Regions from separate parts of the Paenibacillus sp. FSL R7-0652 genome, predicted to be linked through region 3. Evidence: predicted binding sites of a transcription regulator. Region 3 holds the regulator's gene; each other region holds the start of a gene.
The links. Region 3 encodes Rex, which represses fermentation and respiration genes when NADH is low (regulators of the CRP and FNR family bind a similar motif). Its sites were predicted from a motif close to TTGTGAAATATTTCACAA; they were not measured.
Positions count from the first base shown of each region.

Region 1 (5,067 bases), 3.1 Mb from region 3:
CCCCAAATGGAGACAATGACAAGACAAGTAAGAGCCCACATACAGGAGGTTGGTCCGGTCAGTTCAAATGAATTAAATGCACTGCAGCTAGAAGGAGATTTCACTTGGCGTTCAGCCATTCACTGGAGTAGTGGCAGCAATGCTGCACGCTCGGTGCTGGAACAGATGTATTCGACAGGTGAACTCGTGATCCATCATAAAAAAGGCACACGTAAATATTATGATATAGCTGAGAAACACATACGGGCTGATGTGCTGCATGCACCCGAGCCGCTGCTGACCGAATTGGATCATCACAAGTGGAGAGTATTGCGCCGAATCGGTGCTGTTGGTTTACTGTGGAACCGTGCATCCGATGCCTGGCTTAACATATGGGGACTAAAAACGGAGCAGCGCAGCAAAGCTTTTCATGAGCTGATGCTGGAGAAGTGTATCGCTGCTGTCGAGGTAGAACAGATGAAGGAGCCATTATATTGTCTGGCTGCAGACTTACCACTTATCGAGCACGTACTGCAAAATCCGGAGTTACAAAAGCGCTGCGAATTGATTGCCCCGCTCGATAACTTATTGTGGGATAGAAAGTTAATTCATGAATTGTTTGATTTCGAATACAAATGGGAAATATACACGCCTGCTCTCAAACGGAAATTCGGTTATTATGTGCTGCCTTTATTGTATGGAGATCGGTTTATCGGAAGAGCTGAGATTACCGTGGAACGTAAATTCGAAAGGCTGGTTGTTAAACATGTCTGGTACGAAAAAGACATCAAGCTAACCGAAGAACTTGTAACCGTAGTGAGGGAATGTTTCGAACGGTTTTCGATATTTAATCACTGTGAGACCATTTTGATAGAGAGTTAAGGACTGTTCTTAAAGGTAGGTTGAAAACAAACCTGAATGTCATATTTGATATAGCCTGAAGCTATAACCAGTCATATTATTTTGGTATCTCTTCTAACCCTGCTCAGCGTGATATGATAATCATATACAACGAGGGGGTTATTTACATGACAGACAAGTTTCAGATCGTGGGAAGTTTATTGCGGCCGGAAGAGCTGTTGACATATAAGACACAGATTGAACACCGAGATGATATCCAGTACCCATTCTATGAGAACTTTGAAGGATACCAGCAGTGTGAGACCAAGGCGATTGAACAAGTGATCCAAAAAGAAATCGAAAATGATCTGTCCGTCATCACGGACGGTGAGTTCTCCAAATCCATGTGGCATCTCGACTTTGTCTGGGGCTTTGGCGGAGTGGAGCGTTATATCGCGGATCATGGGTACTTTTTCCGGGATGTGGACGGCACTTCCAAATATGAAACACGCAAAGACATCGGGCTGCGCATTACGGGCACACTGAGCGGCAGGAATCATCATTTCATTCAACTGTTCAAACAGCTGCAGGATCAAGCGGGTGACCAGCAGACTAAACTCTGCATCCCGTCACCGTCCCATATTTTCGGTGAGCTGTCATGGTCGGACAACATCGGAGGTAAAGATGCGGTGTATCAGAATACACAGGAACTGAAGGCGGGTCTGGTGAATGCCTACAAGGAGTTTGTACAGGAGTTTGCCGCTGCAGGCGGGACAATTTTGCAGATGGACGACTGTTTGTGGGAGCTGTTTGCAGATGACAATCCGAACTCGCCGTTTACCGGGGAGCATATTAATCAAGAGGAAGTCCAGGGTCTCGCCACGGAGTTTATTGATATTAACAATACGGTCATTGACTTCGGTCACAGCCTGGGTCTGAAAATGTGGACACATAACTGCCGCGGCAACTATGATTCCCGCAACATGGGTGGCGGGTCGTATGCGAAGATTGCGAATCTGTTCCTGAAGCAGTTGAAGTATGACCGCTTCTTCCTGGAGTGGGATGATGACCGCGCAGGTTCCATCGAAGCGCTGGAAGTGTTCAAGGACAGACCGGATACGGAAATTGTACTGGGACTGCTGTCTTCCAAAACGAGCACACTCGACGATGAAGAACGCGTAGTGCGCCTGCTGGACGAAGCATCCAAAATCATCGACAAGGACAGATTGCTGCTGTCTCATCAGTGCGGATTTGCCTCTTGCGATGGGGGGAACGAACTGAGCGAAGCGCAGCAGTGGGCGAAGATTCATCAGGGTCAGCAGATTGCGAAGCAGTACTGGGGTAGCTGATTCCCATCCACGCGTAGACATAAACCTTAAACATCATTGCCATAGGTATTGAACAATGCCGCTCAAACGGGTAGACCCTAAATAAATACGTGAAGCCTTTGATACAGCGATCTTTTCCAAGCAGCATTTGGGAAAGGTCGCTTTTTTAATGTGAAAAAGGAAATCCAAAAATCGGAGGAATGCTGCTGCTCTCCAGGTTATTCTGTCATCGGAGTGGGCTGGGGGACATCATGAGTTCAACTGATGTAGATTCCCGCAGCGATACACATTCGTTAACTTGTGATCGTTATGTCGGCATTGTGATTCTTCTCACTTTCCTGACCTGACATCTGCTCTACACTTAGGCATGTAGATAGGGGGAAAGTGGATGATGATGCCGCAGCTCGAAGCCCAAAAGCAGCAGATAAGACCGCAGATGAAGCCGCGTGATTATAGCAGATATCCCTTCATTGTGATCTGGGAGGTGACGCGGGCATGTGCACTGAAATGTCTGCATTGTCGTGCCGAAGCCCAGTATCGAGCGGACCCGAGGCAGCTGACTACAGAACAGGGGAAACGGCTGATTGATGACATCGCTGCTTTGGAGGAGCAGCCGCTGTTTGTCTTTACCGGCGGAGATCCGTTAATGCGGCCTGATCTGTTTGAACTGGCGGACTATGCGATCCGGGAGAAGGGGCTGCCTGTGTCCATGACGCCCAGCGCTACCCCGAAGGTCACTCAAGCGGCAATTATGCAGGCCAAGAAAGTGGGTTTATCCCGCTGGGCGTTCAGCCTGGACGGGTCAACAGCCGAGATCCACGATCATTTTCGCGGAACGAGAGGTTCGTATGATCTGACGATGAGGGGAATCCGGTTTCTTCAGGAAGCAAACATTCCAATTCAGATTAACACAACGGTATCCAGATATAACCTTCAAGATCTGGATGCAATCAGCCGCAAGGTGAAGGAGATGGGCGTTGTGCTGTGGAGTCTTTTTTTCCTCATTCCGACAGGCAGAGCCCGGGAGAAGGATATGATCACGCCGGAAGAGCATGAACAGGTTATGAAATGGATGGTGCAGCTTGCTCATGAGATGCCTTACGGCGTGAAATCAACGGAGGCACCACACTACAGAAGAGTAATGATGCAGCAGCGGGCAGCGGCAGAGCAGCAAATAAAGCAGCGGTTAGCGCAGAGCTCGGAATTCAACTTGGGACGTCATTCGGAAGTAGAATTAAGGCCAGATACGGGGCGATTTTCAGAAGACAACGCAGATCAAAATGCAGGTTCAGCCCTCTCCAAACACAAAGATTTGCTGGGACGCGCACCGCAAGGGGTTAATGATGGGGACGGATTTGTGTTTATCAGTCATACGGGTGATGTCTATCCCAGCGGTTTCCTGCCTGTGGTGTGCGGTAATGTGAAAGATGAATCACTGATGGATGTATACAGAAACTCACCTGTGATGCAGACACTTAGAGATAAGTCGAAGCTGCAGGGTAAATGCGGCGTGTGCGAGTACAAAACGATGTGCGGAGGCTCCAGAGCAAGAGCGTATGCAGTTACAGGAGATTATATGGCTGGTGATCCGGCATGTGCCTACATTCCGGCAGCGCTGCGATAAAGTTTATATGGCGGGAAGTGTAACATGGAGAATCAACACAGGAAACAAGTCGTCATCGCTGGCGGCGGTATTACCGGATTAAGCGCAGCCTATTATGTGGAGCAGTTTTGCAGGGCAAACGATGTAACAGCAGATATTGTCATAGTGGAAAAAAAAGATCGATTCGGCGGGCATGTGCACACCGGTAAAAGGGATGGATTTGTGATCGAACGGGGACCCGATTCTTTTCTCGCACGCAAAACGTCTATCATTGAGCTTATGCATGAGCTTGACATGGGGGAAGAAATCGTCGGTACGCGGCCGGGAGTATCTCACAGTTACATCGCCTATCGGAACAAGCTGCATCCAATCCCGGATGGTTTCATGCTCGGAGTACCCACGAAATGGAAACCGTTTATAACTACCCGACTGTTATCACTGCGGGGTAAAGTGCGCGCTGCGGCTGATCTTGTTTTGCCGCGACGGTCAAGCCCACAGGATGAATCACTGGGTCAGCTGCTGCGCAGACGACTCGGCGATGAAGTATTGGAACAGATTGCCGAGCCGCTTCTGGCAGGCATCTATGCGGGTAATGCAGATGGACTGAGTGTGCAGGCAACCTTTCCGATGCTGCAGGAAACGGAGCAGAAACATCGCAGCCTGATTGTAGGCATGCTTGGGGTGAGAAAAAGTCGAGTACCGAAGCAAGCAGCCAAGCCTGCAGCCGGCGCAGCTGTGAAATCTGTATCACAACCAGCGGGCACGGCTTCGAGAAGCATGTTTTTAAGTGCAAGCGGTGGACTGGAGAGCGTGGTCACCCAACTTGAGCAGGCACTGGCTTCAACGTCCACAGTGCGGCTGATCAGGAAGACGGAAGTCATTCAAGTGACCAAAACGGATACAACCCCAAACACTCATAGAGGCCGATATAAGATCCATTTAAGCAGCGGCTCTTCACTTGCAGCGGATGCAGTTGTGATCGCCGCACCTGCCTATGCAGCAGCGGATATGTTGTCACATGAGCATGATTCGATTGCAGAATACCTGCGTTCGATTCCTTATGCTTCTGTAATAAACGTTGTACTCGCTTATCGTGAACAGGATGTGGGTGTTTCCCTTCAAGCGTCCGGCTTTGTCGTACCGCGCAAGGAGGAACGTAAAATCACTGCCTGCACTTGGACGTCGAGCAAGTGGGCACATACAGCCCCCGAAGGTCATGTTCTTATGCGGGCATATGTAGGTAAATATGGTCGTGATTCAATGAGCCAGCAGCTTGCCGATGACGATATTATTGCTGAAGTCCGTCGTGAATTACAG
Region 1 covers NZ_CP152001.1:904,669-909,735, forward strand. The annotation lists gene MKY97_RS04130 (crosslink repair DNA glycosylase YcaQ family protein) at 1-861, shown strand, start outside; gene MKY97_RS04135 (cobalamin-independent methionine synthase II family protein) at 1,008-2,168, shown strand; gene MKY97_RS04140 (TIGR04053 family radical SAM/SPASM domain-containing protein) at 2,584-3,771, shown strand; gene hemG (protoporphyrinogen oxidase) at 3,796-5,067, shown strand, end outside.
Region 1: the regulator Rex is predicted to act here: its motif matches at 2,466-2,483, upstream of MKY97_RS04140 (TIGR04053 family radical SAM/SPASM domain-containing protein).

Region 2 (5,067 bases), 170 kb from region 3:
CCCATGAAGCTTTCTACCAATTCTACAGCAATGCTGTCAACACTGTCATCGTTGTTGCCGTAACAAGGGAATTCACCTTCGATTTCAAAATCAACGGCAATGCCCTGTTCGTTGCGGATCGGTTTAACTTTGGCATATTTAATTGCACTGAGTGAGTCAGCTGCGACCGAGAGTCCAGCGATACCGCAGGCCATTGTACGCAGAATATCACGATCATGAAGCGCCATTTCAATCCGTTCGTAGCTGTATTTATCATGCATGTAGTGAATAACGTTAAGAGTATTCATGTACAGTTTTGCCAGCCACTCCATCATCGGTTTGAAACGTTTCATGACTTCATTGTAATCGAGTACTTCACTTGTGATGGCAGGATACTCCGGTCCAACCTGTGCTCCAGATTTTTCGTCACGTCCACCGTTGATCGCATACAGCAGTGCTTTCGCCAAGTTGGCACGCGCTCCGAAGAACTGCATTTGTTTACCGATTTTCATTGCGGATACACAGCAGGCAATACCGTAATCATCGCCATAGATTGGACGCATCAGATCATCATTCTCATACTGGATGGAGCTGGTTTCAATAGATACTTTACTGCAGTAATCTTTGAAGGCTTCAGGCAGCTTCGTGGACCACAGTACAGTCAAGTTTGGCTCTGGAGCAGGTCCCAGGTTATGCAGCGTGTGCAGGAAGCGGAAGCTGTTTTTGGTTACGCGTGTTTCACCGTTCATAGACATCCCGCCGATGGACTCGGTCACCCAAGTTGGGTCACCGCTGAACAATTCATTGTAATCCGGCGTGCGCAGGAATTTAACAATCCGCAGTTTCATCACAAAGTGGTCAACCAGTTCTTGAGCCTGTTCTTCAGTCAGAATGCCTTCTTGCAAGTCACGTTCAATGTAGATATCCAAGAAAGAAGATACGCGTCCAAGAGACATCGCTGCACCGTTTTGCTCTTTAATTGCTGCAAGGTAACCGAAGTACAGCCACTGAAACGCTTCTTTAGCCGTTGTTGCTGGCAAAGAAATATCGAAGCCATGCATCTCGCCCAGTTGTTTCAGTTCCTGCAGTGCACGAATCTGTTCGGACAATTCTTCCCGCAGACGAATGACATCTTCATCAATGACGTCTACTTCCAGCGCGTTGAGTTCGCCTTTTTTGTTACGAATGAGGAAATCTACACCGTACAAAGCAACCCGGCGATAATCACCGATAATCCGGCCACGGCCGTAAGCATCCGGCAAACCTGTGATAATACCCGCTTTACGTGCTGCACGCATCTCGGCAGTGTAAGCATCAAATACACCTTGGTTATGCGTTTTACGAATGTTTGTAAATATATCAATGACACCTTGAGGCATTTCGAAGCCGTATGCTTCACATGCATCAATCATCATGCGAATTCCGCCGAATGGCTGAATGGAACGTTTGAATGGAGCGTCTGTCTGAACACCAACGATCTGCTCTTTGGACTGATCCAGGTAACCCGGCTGGTGGGATGTAATTGTAGAAGGTGTATTCACATCCACATCAAGCACGCCACCATTATCGCGTTCTTTTTTGGTCAGATCCGATACAATATCCCACAGTTCTTTTGTGTTTTGAGTAGCACCTGCGAGGAAAGATTCATCCCCGTAGTATGGAGACAGGTTATGTCCCAGAAAATCATTCACATCTACAGTTTTTGTCCATGTTCCTTTGGTAAAGTTTCTCCAGCCTGTTTGTTGTTTAACATCTTTTTCGATCACCGACATCGTAATCCCTCCGCTAATTTGGATTTCTGGACACTTCACATCATTGCAAAAACAAATCATCGTGAGTCCAGAGCCGCGATTTATGTGAATTGTTTCACATGAGCCGGAACACGTTCTCTCTACTGGGGAACCGGAACCGCGGAATGAATGTTTTTCTTACATTTTCAGTATACGTCCTGTTGGTTTCATCATCTGTGATTTTTGTCACAAAGCAAGCAATGTATGTCACTCCAGTTGGGGGTGTCTTATTGCACGACACGAGGGCTGTTCACACTTAACCACTCCGCGGGCAGAACAACTTCAGATCGCTGTTATCCCCGGATTTTTTCCATTCACTTTTCCAAAGTGAAAATCCGGTGATAAGCGTATGCTTCCGATGCAGCTTTCTTTCAGAAAGCTTTCAAGCGAACGCTCTGCTTCTTCCGTTTCTTCTGCCCGCTCCGTTATCGTGTGAACCTCTATTGTGCAAACAGCCACCCCCTCTTCCGTTCCTACCATTTGGGGAACCATTGCTCCGCTATGCTTGGAGCAACTAAGGGCTTGAATGAAGTTCCTGAAAAACGGACGCTTTGCTCCTCCGTTTTTCTGCCATTTCCGCTTGCCCACCTCTCCTTTCTCACCCCCTTTCCTTTTTCTTTATTAGCTCTTTCCACATGGATACGGCAATGGGGGCTCCCCAATACGGGGAACCCTGAATCAATTGCCTCAACTCTATGCGTCTTATTCAAATTTGCCGTAGAAAGCGTTGCGGTATACATCAGCCAGCTCAGTGACCAGCGGCAGTTTTGGATTCGCTGTTGTACATTGGTCTTCGAAGGCACGGTCAGCCAAGTAATCTACACGCGATTCGAAGTCTTTGGCGTCAAATCCGATTTCCTGGAACGATTCTTCGATGCCCAGTTTTTTGTTCAGATCGCGAATCGCTTTGATCAAGCTGTTTACGCCTTCTTCGGTTGTACGTGCCGGCAATCCGAGAATACGTGCAATTTCGGCGTAACGTTCATCAGCTACAAAGTGCGAATATTTCGGGAACGATGCAAATTTCGTTGGTTTTTTCGCATTGTAACGAATAACGTGCGGCAATAAGATCGCATTGGTGCGTCCATGTGCAGTATGGTACTGACCGCCCCATTTGTGCGCCAAACTGTGGTTAATGCCCAGGAACGCGTTGGCAAAGGCCATACCGGCAATCGTCGAAGCATTATGCATTTTCTCGCGTGCCAGTTTATCACCCTGCAGCGACGATTGTTCCAGGTATTGGAACACCAGCTGGATCGCTTTAATCGCCAGACCATCTGTATAGTCATTCGCCATGACGGATACGTATGCTTCAATCGCGTGAGTCAGTACGTCCATGCCGGTATCGGCTACTGCGGTTCTTGGCAAGCTGTATACGAATTCTGGGTCAACAATCGCTACGTCTGGTGTCAATTCATAGTCAGCCAGCGGATACTTGGTATTGCCGTGCTCTTTATCCGTAATTACCGCAAACGATGTAACTTCAGAACCTGTACCTGATGTTGTTGGAATAGCTACAAATTTTGCTTTCGATCCGAGTCTTGGATATTTGTAGATCCGTTTACGAATATCCATGAATTTTTGTTTCAGGTTGTTAAAGTCGGTATCTGGGTACTCATAGAACAACCACATCGCTTTGGCAGCATCCATCGGTGATCCGCCGCCGAGCGCGATAATGCAGTCCGGCTGGAAGCGTTCCATCATTGCTTTACCGCGATCTACTGTTGTTGTTGACGGGTCAGGCTCAACTTCAGAGAAAACTTCAATCGCAACCGGTGTCTGACGTTGACGCAGATAATGCTCTACTTTTTCCACATATCCGAGTTTGACCATCATCGCATCTGTAATAATCGCTACACGGGTAATGTCCGGCATTTTGGCAAGGTATTGGGTTGCCCCTTTTTCGAAGTATACTTTGTTCGGCACTTTGAACCACTGCATATTCACGGTACGACGAGCCACCCTTTTCACGTTGATTAAGTTTACAGCCGTTACGTTAGAAGATGTTGAGTTACGTCCGTACGATCCACAACCCAGAGTCAGTGATGGCATATTCGTATTGTAGATATCTCCGATTGCACCATGTGTTGAAGGTGAGTTCACGATAATCCGTCCGGTTTGCAGGCGATCCGCAAACTGGTTGATCACTTCTTCATTGTTCGAGTGAATCACGGAGGAGTGACCCATTCCGCCAAAAGCAACCACTTCTGCTGCACGCTCAATACCATCTTTTGCGGTTTTTACTTTGTAACATGCCAGCACCGGACTCAGTTTCTCTGCGGACAATGGGAATTTGGTGCCCACACCTTCAATCTCGGCTACCAGAATTTTAGTGCCTGCCGGTACTTCAATGCCGCACATTTTGGCAATGTTCACAGCGGACTGACCTACAATGGTCGGGTTAACTGCACATTTCTCTGCGTTGATCGCACCTGCCGTCAATTTGGCGGCTTCGTCTTTGTTTACAAAGTAACAGCCATTCGTAATCATTTTCTTTTTCACTTGATCGAAGATCGGTTCTTCAATAATAACCGCTTGTTCGGAAGCACAGATCATACCATTGTCAAAAGACTTCGACAGAATCAAATCCGTTACCGCCTGGTTGATATCTGCACTTTTTTCAATAAAGCAAGGTACGTTACCCGGTCCTACGCCCAGCGCCGGTTTACCACAGCTGTATGCTGCACGCACCATGGCTGATCCGCCTGTCGCAAGGATGAGAGCCACGTCATTGTGATTCATCAGTGCGTTGGTACGATCCATGGACGGATCATCAATCCATTGGATACAGTCGGCTGGAGCGCCGTTTTTCACAGCAGCTTCAAGCAGAATTCTGGCTGCCTCGCGGCTGCATTTCTGTGCTGAAGGGTGGAAACCAAAGATAATCGGGTTACGTGTTTTAATCGCAATCAGTGCTTTAAACATCGTGGTGGATGTCGGGTTGGTTACAGGCGTGATCCCCATGATAATACCAACCGGCTCCGCAATTTTCTGGAAGCTGTCGTACTCATTGTCTTCAATAACGCCTACTGTTTTTTCGTATTTAATGCTGTTATAAACATACTCTGTAGCGAATATATTTTTAATAATTTTATCTTCATACACACCGCGTCCTGTTTCTTCTACGGCCATCTTGGCGAGCATCATATGTTTATCCAGTCCCGCAAGCGCCATAGCCTGCACAATCCGGTCAATTTGTTCCTGATCCATGGACATGAATGCTGCATGTGCTTTGTTTGCTTTGTCAATTAACGTTTGAATATACTGACCTGCTGTCGGTTCTTTTGTTGGGGCGACT
Region 2 covers NZ_CP152001.1:4,216,899-4,221,965, forward strand. The annotation lists gene pflB (formate C-acetyltransferase) at 1-1,751, opposite strand, end outside; gene MKY97_RS18745 (hypothetical protein) at 2,052-2,357, opposite strand; gene adhE (bifunctional acetaldehyde-CoA/alcohol dehydrogenase) at 2,472-5,067, opposite strand, start outside.
Region 2: the regulator Rex is predicted to act here: its motif matches at 1,834-1,851, upstream of pflB (formate C-acetyltransferase).

Region 3 (5,067 bases):
CACTGTGTACTCCCGCAGCGCCCTGGACTGGCTGGTTGTTGTTATCAAATTTAACCCACACCATTACGTTTTGATTATCTTTATTTTTGGCGGTCATCGTCCAATAGATGTTGTCAGAGCCATTCTTCTCGCCCCAGACGTACTTTCGAAGCTCATCAGGCGATGTAATCCCCAACTGGTCTTGTGCGGCTTGTACAGCCAATGCCTCTTCTTTACGCTGATCTTGTGTTACATAGACGTAATACCTTTGAAGTCCAAACAAGATCAGAACCAGAATGAGCAGCGATATCCAGATCCACTTCTTTTTCTTCTTCAAGAGCTGAACTTCCTTTCTCTGAATACTGCGCGTTGATGGCCAGCTTGTCTTTTAACGGGCAAGAAGCTGATCAAAGGCCAATTGAGATTCCCGCAAAATGCGCTCCTCATCCATTGTCAAACACTCGCCATGTTTCACCACTTGTTTTCCGTCTACCCATACATGTTCCACATCTTTAGCCGAGGCAGAATAGATCGCATGAGAGATCAGATCCGTATGCGGATAAAAATGAGCCTGTTCAATATTCAGCGCAATAAAATCTGCCTTCATCCCCATTCGCAGCGCACCCGTGTCGTTCAGGAAAATAGACTTCGCGCCGAAACCTGTTCCAAGCAGCAGTGCTTCACCCGCAGGAACCGCAGTTGGATCGCCAGATACACCTTTATGAATCAGTGCGGCAAGTCTCATTTCCTCAAACATATCCAGGTTGTTGTTGCTTGCGGGTCCGTCTGTACCCAGAGACACGGTAACCCCTGCTTTCAACATAGCAGGCACACGGGCCACTCCGGAAGCAAGCTTTAGATTGCTGCCCGGATTATGCGATACTGCCACATCATGTCGGGCCAGAATCTCAATTTCTTCATCGTTCAGATGAACCGCATGGGCTACAAGCGATGGAAGTGAGAAAAAGCCATGCTTCTCTAGGTGAGCTACAGGGCGCAGGCCGTAATCTGTCACGTTCTGCTCTACTTCACGTAATGTCTCTGACATATGCGTGTGCAGCGGCAGGTTAAGGTCATGCGCGGCCTGTACAAGCTTCTCTATGTAATCTGGAGGGCATGTGTAAGGTGCGTGCGGGGAGATAACCGTTGTGATCCGTCCATCCGCCTGTCCGTTCCATTCACGCGCAAATGCTGCGGACTCTTCCAGCTTGCGCATCTGCTCTTCTTCGGAACAAAGTCCAATCACACCGCGAGCCAGTGCAGCTCTTGCCCCGGACTGTTCAACCACTCTTGCCACCTGATCCATATGATCATACATGTCCAGGAACGCTGTTGTTCCGCCTTTTAGCATTTCAAGCACCGAAAGCGATGCGCCCCAGTAAACGTCTTCCGAAGTCATTTTTGCTTCCATCGGCCACATTTTTTCCTGGAGCCATACCTGAAGTGCCAGATCGTCCCCATGACCCCGAAGCAGTGACATGGCCGCATGACCATGCGTATTGATCAGACCCGGCAGGAAGAGAAGTCCTTTTCCATCCACTTTCGCCAGTTGCTCGTCTCCATCCGGCAGCGTCTCACCAATATGCACAATCTTGTCATCCTGAATGACCATATACCCTTGAACTATTGTCCAGTTTGCGCCTTCGTTTACGGCAAATTTACCGTTTTGAATTACCCATCTATTCGTTGTTGTCATCAGACTCTTCTTCCTTCCCGTTTTCTAAATAATAAGCCAAACTGAGCAGATCTGTTGTAAAGTCAGCGTGATGGATACGAACATGTGATGGTGTTTTTAGAATCGTTGGTGCAAAATTCAGAATTGCCTCGATTCCCGATTCAATCAGCTGATCCGCGACGTTCTGAGCTTCCGTATCCGGAACCGTAATAATCCCGATGCGAATGTTATCTTTTTGTACCGCTGCTGCAAGCTCTTCCATCGGCTGGACAGTCAGACTGTTAATCTTACTGCCAATCTTCGGTCCGAACGCATCAAAAATAGCAACAATCTTCATATTGTCTTTCAAGTAAGCATTGTAGTTGGACAACGCTTGTCCTAGATTACCCGCTCCAACCAGAGCCACATTAATCTGCTGGTCAATCTTCAAAATGTGACGAATCTTCTCGATCAGATAAGAAACGTCATACCCGATTCCTTTACGGCCAAAATCACCAAAATAAGCCAGGTCCTTGCGAATCTGGGCCGGATTCAGATCCAATCGCTGTCCAAGCTCCTGTGAAGAAACTGTGGTCACCTCACGCTGAACCAACTCGTTAAGATAACGCAAATATACGGGCAGACGCCGTACTACCGCTTCCGAAATTTTATCCGATTTCATTCCTGCTCCCCCTTACCATTGCCACGATAAAATAATAAATATTGAAAAATGGAGCATTCTGTATACATGCAAAATATGCATCATTCCTCATACAGAATGCCCGTATTGTTGGGATTATAAGTTCATGATGTGCTGCTTTTCGAAGTCTCTTTCGAGTTTAACGCTATGCAGAAGTACAATGCAATGCTATAGCTTACAAAATCGAATCATTTTCATTCACGATGGGACGATCCAGCCATTCGGCGATACGCGGAACCATCTGTTCTGTCAGCATATGCTCCATTTTGGGTCCAGGTAAGGAATACAGGAAGTACTTGCCATAATAAGCTTCAATTACTCGCGTATCATACACGATAACGATCCCCCGATCCTTGCCTGTCCGAACCAACCGGCCAAATCCCTGTTTGAACCGGATGACGGCCTGAGGGACAGACAGTTTCATAAACGGATTTTTTTTCTGCTCCTGCAGCAGTTCACTCTTTGCTTCCAGAAGCGGATGGTTAGGCGGCTGAAACGGCAGCCTTACGATTGCGAGACAAGTGAGGGCTTCACCTGGAATATCTACCCCTTCCCAGAAGCTGCTCGTACCCAGCAGAACTGCCGCTTTGGCATCCTGGAATCTTCGTGTGAGCTTGGAACGGTTACCGCTGTCAACGCCTTGGCCCAATAGGGAGATATCATTCCCGGATAAAGCCTCCTTCAACGGCTCATACACTTGTCTCAGCATTTTGTATGAGGTGAACAGCACCATCATACGTCCCTGTGTCGCAATCGCCGTCTCGGCAAGGGACTGTACCAGCATCTGTACAAAGTGAGCATCTCCTACACTGCCTTTCAGACTTGGAAAATCACGCGGAATGACTAACAAGGCCTGTTCCCTATAATTGAACGGTGAAGGCAGCATGGATGTAAGAAGGCGGTTATTGTCGGAAGCTTCCTGCAGGCCAAGCTGTTCAATCATGAATTGGAATGACTTATCCACGGACAGCGTAGCCGACGTAAGCACAACGCTTTTCTTTTTATCAAAAAACATCTCTTTCAGCTGTGCACTTACATCTACAGGAACAGCATACAGCTGCAGTGATTTGCTGCGGAACTGGCCGCTGGCCTCCATCCAATACACCGTCTTGGCATCGTCCATACGCATGAAGAATCTTAAATTCTCCTTTAATGTCGTCAGATCCTTTAACAGCCCGGTGATATCCGTAATTAAACTGTCAGACTGATAATCGTCCTGATCCTCTTTCACTTCAAGCAGCAGCTTATCCCCTTTGCGCACCAAGTCACCAAGGGTCACATAGATTTGGTTCTCCAGTTCCTGCAGCTCCTGCCATTTCGCAGGTTTCTGCGAAGCCTTCAAACGAAGGGAGAACTGCCCGGTTTCACCTGGTGAAGCATCACTGCGTTCCGGCAGCAGGCCAAACAAAGCGTCGCTCAGACGGTCCCACATCTCCTTAACCTCAACGGCAAGCGGGAACATTTGATCCACCATAGAACCCCACTGCACCGCATTTTCATGTCCGGACAGCTGAGAACGCAGCATCGGCAGCTGACCGTTGCGGCTGTCTTTGAACAAGCGGGTCAGCGTGTGAACAAGGGTGAAGTACTTCATATGAAGACCCAGATGTTTACCTGCTACATCTTCCAGATGATGCGCCTCATCAATAACCAGACTTTCATACGCGGGCAGCAGCTGATGGGCAGCCTTCACGTCAGTAAACAGCTTCGAGTGATTGGTAATCACGATGTCAGAAAGTCCTGCTTCATGTTTGGCACGATGATAGAAGCACTTGCGGAACCACGGACAGGATCTGCCGAGACAGGACTCGGATTCACTCTGTACCGTCTCCCAGAAATCGCCTCCGCGTGCACTGAGGTTTAATTCTTCATCATCACCCGTCTCGGTCTGTGTGAGCCATACAATCATTTGGGCTGCGGTGAAGTAGTCCTCTTTAGGCGTGGCAAATTCCCGTTTATTAATCTTGTGCTCGAATTTACGCAGACACAGGTAATGACCTCTGCCCTTGAACACCGATGCTTTAAACGGAAACGGAACCACCTGCGTCAGCATCGGAATATCCCGTTCGCGCAGCTGCTCCTGCAGGTTAATGGTGTGGGTGCTTACCATCACCTTCTGCTCCTGTTTGACACTTTCATAAATGGCAGGCAAAAGGTATCCCAGTGATTTTCCGGTTCCTGTTCCGGCTTCCAGCAATAAATGTTTCTCTTCGTCCAGCGCCTGTCGTACGCTGCTGAACATCTGTGTCTGAGCTTCACGTTCTTCGTAATGATCCAGCGTCTCTTTGAGGTTGTCTCTTACCTGATCCATAAACTGATCAAAGCTGACACCTTCCAGCGGATTCGCTTCTCTCTCATCACGTGGCGCTCCGATCTCCGTCCAGTCGCTAACATTAAGCGCGAGTTGACGATAATACGTATGTCCATCGAGGTCCTGTATCGGGTCTGCTTCCTTCTCGGCACGAAGCCCGTCAAAAAACCAGCCAAGGTCGCTGTCTTCCGGCGCAAACAGATCGCTAAGCCGCTGAATGGTAATCAGCGGAAGCTCCCGCAGCTCATCCAGACATTTGAGAAGCACATGAGCGGTTGCCAAGGCATCACTATCCGCCTGATGAGGACGGTCATGCTCAAATCCGAATTCGGCTGATACATACCCGAGCTGATAGGAACCCAGCGAAGGAAATGTTATTTTCAAGAAATCAATGGTATCCAGAATACGACCCGTAAACGGTAA
Region 3 covers NZ_CP152001.1:4,042,682-4,047,748, forward strand. The annotation lists gene MKY97_RS17830 (DUF5590 domain-containing protein) at 1-316, opposite strand, end outside; gene MKY97_RS17835 (amidohydrolase) at 368-1,675, opposite strand; gene MKY97_RS17840 (redox-sensing transcriptional repressor Rex) at 1,659-2,315, opposite strand; gene dinG (ATP-dependent DNA helicase DinG) at 2,509-5,067, opposite strand, start outside.

Region 4 (5,067 bases), 2.7 Mb from region 3:
GACAGACACTGACTTGTACCCGGGAGTATGATCTGATCTCGTTTGGGATACGTACAGGCGTACAGGATCAATCTTACGAGTATCGTCTTGCACAATGGAGCGGAACTTATGAGCTTTCACTCACCGAAATTAACCGGTATATCCGGTTGATGCCGATGAGTCCCGAGAACTATCATGTACCGGAATCGGCGGATCAAGCTGCGTTTGATGCGGATCAACTCTTGATGCCGCTGGTTGTACGTTCACGGTTACCTGGAGATACCATGAAAGTAATGGGATTAAACGGAAGCAAAAAGGTGAAAAATATTTTCATCGATGAGAAAATTCCCCCATCTGTCAGACCCCGCATTCCTGTGGTGTGTGATGGAGCAGGCAATGTGATCTGGTTACCGGGTGTTCGCCGGTCCGATGCAGCTCCTGTAAGGGAGAGTACTTCCGCAATCCTGTACATGACTGTAGGCGATTCAGCGATTCAGGGGTAGTGGGTATGGTTCAGGTAAGGCTTTCATAGTATAACTTAGGAGGTTCGCACAGTTGCAGAACGACATTCAGGAAGTATTGATCAGTGAAGAAGAAATTCAGAGTAAAGTCAAGGAATTAGGCGCAGCACTAAGTGCCGATTACGCTAACCGGAATCCTTTGGTCATTTGCGTGCTCAAAGGTGCGTTTATATTTATGGCTGATTTGGTTAAAAACATAACGGTACCGGTTGAGATGGATTTTATGGCCGTATCCAGTTACGGTGCTTCTACCAAGTCATCCGGTGTTGTCAAAATCATTAAGGATTTGGATGTATCTGTTGAAGGACGTGAAGTTCTGATTGTCGAAGATATTATCGACAGTGGACTTACCCTCAGCTATTTGATTGAGCTTTTGGAGAACCGCGGAGCTGAAACGGTACGTGTAGTTACTCTGTTCGATAAGCCATCAGGCCGTAAGGTGGAATTGGAAGCCCATTATACAGGCTTTGACATTCCTGATGCATTCATCGTTGGATACGGTTTGGATTATGCCGAACACTACCGGAACCTGCCATACATCGGGATTCTGAAACCCGAGATCTACACAAGCTGATTTCATGCAAGGCCCATGCCTTGAGCTGTTTTTGGCATCTATTGAGAAGCCACGCCGGGCTATGTTAAAATAATTAAAGTGTCTCGAGAGGAGGTAGGGGATGAATCGCTTCATGCGGAATTCTGCTTTTTATTTGATTCTTTTTTTAGTTGTGGTGGGTTTAGTTAGATTTATCACAGATGGAAACGATGTTATAGAAAACCCTAGATATGATCAGTTTCGCGCTGAGGTTAAAGCCAACAATATCGCCGAAGTGACTGTTCAATTCAACGGTCAGACATATCTCGTGACCGGCCGATACAAACAAGCACCTGATGGTGCCAAATCAGAAAATTTCTCAACGTATATTCCTCCTACGGATGAGGCAATTACCGAACTTGTAGCTGCAAGTGAAGCTAACAAATTTGAATATCATCAGGAACCAATGAAAGGTGACAGCATCTGGTTAACACTGCTGACCTCCTTTATTCCCCTGATCATTATGTTCCTGCTGTTCTTCTTCCTGTTCAATCAGGCTCAAGGCGGCGGCGGTAAAGTAATGAACTTTGGTAAAAGCCGTGCTCGTCTCTACAATGAAGAGAAGAAACGAGTTACATTTGAAGATGTTGCAGGTGCTGACGAGGAGAAACAGGAGCTTGTTGAAGTGGTAGACTTCCTCAAGGACCCTCGGAAATTCGCAGCTGTTGGTGCACGGATTCCGAAGGGCGTACTGCTTGTAGGTCCTCCAGGTACAGGTAAAACATTGCTCGCTCGTGCCGTAGCTGGTGAAGCGGGTGTGCCATTCTTCAGCATTTCCGGTTCTGACTTTGTTGAAATGTTTGTCGGTGTCGGTGCATCACGTGTTCGTGACTTGTTCGAAAATGCGAAGAAAAACGCACCATGTATCATCTTTATTGACGAGATTGATGCAGTGGGACGTCAGCGTGGTGCTGGTCTTGGTGGCGGTCATGATGAACGTGAACAAACCCTCAACCAGCTGCTTGTTGAAATGGACGGTTTTGGAGCGAACGAAGGTATTATCATCGTTGCTGCGACAAACCGTGCAGATATTCTTGACCCTGCGCTGCTGCGTCCAGGCCGTTTTGACCGTCAAATCACAGTGGATCGTCCAGACGTTAGGGGCCGTGAAGCTGTTCTGAAAGTACACTCCCGCAATAAACCACTCACAAAAGATGTGAGACTGGACATTATCGCGAAGCGTACAACAGGGTTCTCAGGCGCAGACTTGGAGAACTTACTGAATGAAGCGGCACTGCTTGCAGCACGCCGTAACAGAAAAGATATTTCCATGCGTGAAGTCGATGAGGCAATTGACCGTGTTATTGTGGGTACGGAGAAGAAAAGCCGTGTCATCAGCGATCGCGAGAAACGTATTGTCGCTTATCACGAAGCAGGCCATACCATTGTAGGATACTTCCTGGAACATGCTGATATGGTACATAAAGTGACCATCATTCCGCGCGGACGTGCGGGTGGATATGTAATCATGTTGCCAAAAGAAGACCGCATGCTTGTTACCAAGCAGGAGCTGCTGGATAAAGTAACCGGACTCCTTGGAGGTCGCGTAGCGGAAGAACTGTTCATCGGAGAGATTGGTACCGGTGCGTACAGTGACTTCCAGCAGGCGACAGGTATTGTGCGCAGCATGGTTATGGAATACGGTATGAGTGAGAAACTGGGTCCAATGCAGTTCGGAAGTTCACAAGGACAGGTATTCCTCGGACGGGATATCGGTCACGAACAGAATTACTCGGATTCCATCGCATATGAGATTGACCAAGAGATGCAGCGTTTTATTAACGACTGCTATGAGAAGTGTAAAGCTCTCCTTACAAAACATACGAGAGAGATGCATCTGATCGCTGAAACACTGCTTGAAGTGGAAACGCTCGAAATGGATCAGATCAAGCAATTGATCGAAACAGGTTCTCTGACGCCAAAACCGGAAGGCGATAACTCAGGAGAAGGCACCCCAACTGAAGGCGGCGAGCCAATCATCGATAATATCGGTGACGTTCGTGTCCGCATTCAAGGCAAAGATGAAACATCTGAGCTACCAGTTGGAGACATTCCTAACGAAACTCCGGACATGGATAAAGGCGGCAGTGATCCGAATGATGGCGGCACAAAGCCAACATCATAATATGTAATGAATGGCCGGCGATGATGCCGGCATGATGAAAGAGAGCCCTCGTGGCTCTCTTTTTTTGCAAATAATTATTCATTTAGAGAAGGAAAGGATAATCGAGAGCTAGATGGCGAACCGGATAGTATAAGGGGGATAAGAGGGGATATCCTGCCCTTTTTCATTTATTGACAGAGTCGTGAACGTTGTGTACATTAGTTGTTAAACCGCTTGTGATTCGTTTCACCAGCGAATATAACGACTTAGTTAGTCCTATGAAACAGCGCTTGACGCTGTCCCGATAAGGAGAGGATCACAGGTGGAAGCTCTGGCTTTAGAGCGCAAGGCTGAGATGAATCGCGAGCTGCGTGAGCGGCTGATGGAACTCAAGAAGGAACGCAATGCCATTATTCTTGCTCATTACTATCAACGTGACGAGGTACAGGAAGTCGCAGATTTCCGTGGAGACTCCTTCCTGCTGGCTCAGAAAGCTGCGCAGACAGATGCGGATGTCATCGTATTCTGCGGTGTTCATTTTATGGGTGAAAGCGCTAAAATTTTGGCTCCGAACAAGACGGTGCTGATTCCCGATGAACGTGCAGGCTGCCCGATGGCGGATATGGTTAACGTGGATGGATTACGTAAGCTCAAGGCACAGCATCCGAATGCTAAAGTCGTCACATACATTAACTCTTCGGCTGAGATCAAAGCGGAAACGGATATTTGCTGTACATCTGCTAATGCTGTTCGTGTAATCCAATCGGTGGATTCGGAGGAAATTATTTGGGTGCCAGATAAAAATCTAGGGCACTATGTGCAGCAGCATACAGACAAAAAGATGATTATCTGGGAAGGTTACTGCAATACGCATGATATGCTGACCGTAAAAGATGTCGTTGAAATGAAGGCTAAATATCCGAATGCTGAGTTTGTTGTGCATCCCGAATGTCGTCCTGAGGTTGTAGAGATGGGGGACTTCGTAGGCAGCACAACAGCAATCCTGGAGTACTGCAAGAAATCAGCAACCAAAGAGTTCATTGTTGGTACCGAGGATGGTACAGGATATCAGCTGCGTCTTGACAGCCCGGATAAACAGTTCCATTTTGCGACGAAGTTCCTGGTATGTCCTAACATGAAGGTCAACAACCTCAAAAAGCTGGTCAAATGTCTGGAAACGATGAAACCGCAGATTTATGTACCGCCGGCTGTTGCTGATAAAGCCAGAGAATCACTAGAGCGCATGTTACTGGTGAAGTAACATGCGTTACTCTTGCTCCGAGACAGGTGAATAAGATGATACCGCAATATATATATGATTTTGATCTCTCTGCGCTGCCGATGGTGGAGACTGATGTGCTGGTGATCGGTTCAGGCATTGCCGGTCTGTTTACCGCGATTAAAGCCAGCGAACAGCATCGGGTATTGATGATTACGAAGAAGTCTTTGCTTGAGAGCAACACCAGATATGCGCAGGGGGGCATTGCGGCTGTAATTGCTGAAGATGATTCACCTGTATACCATTTGCAGGATACCCTTGCCGCTGGAGCAGGCTTATGCCGCTCTGAGGCAGTGGAGGTATTGGTAAACGAGGGCCCGGACGGAGTCAGAGAACTGATCCGTCTGGGAACATTATTTGATCAAGAGAACGGCGAGTTGGCGTTGACGCAGGAGGGTGCGCACAGCCACCGCCGTATTTTACATGCCAACGGAGATGCCACCGGATATGAGATCGTCAGAGCGCTCGCTGTGGAGGTCCATGAACATTCTGGAATTGATGTTTGGGATGAGCATTTTGTCGTTGATCTCATTACGGATCATGGGGAGTGCATCGGTGCTCTGATTCTGAAAGAAGACGGTTCAAAGGTGTT
Region 4 covers NZ_CP152001.1:61,665-66,731, forward strand. The annotation lists gene tilS (tRNA lysidine(34) synthetase TilS) at 1-482, shown strand, start outside; gene hpt (hypoxanthine phosphoribosyltransferase) at 535-1,074, shown strand; gene ftsH (ATP-dependent zinc metalloprotease FtsH) at 1,175-3,217, shown strand; gene nadA (quinolinate synthase NadA) at 3,519-4,457, shown strand; gene nadB (L-aspartate oxidase) at 4,493-5,067, shown strand, end outside.
Region 4: the regulator Rex is predicted to act here: its motif matches at 3,431-3,448, upstream of nadA (quinolinate synthase NadA).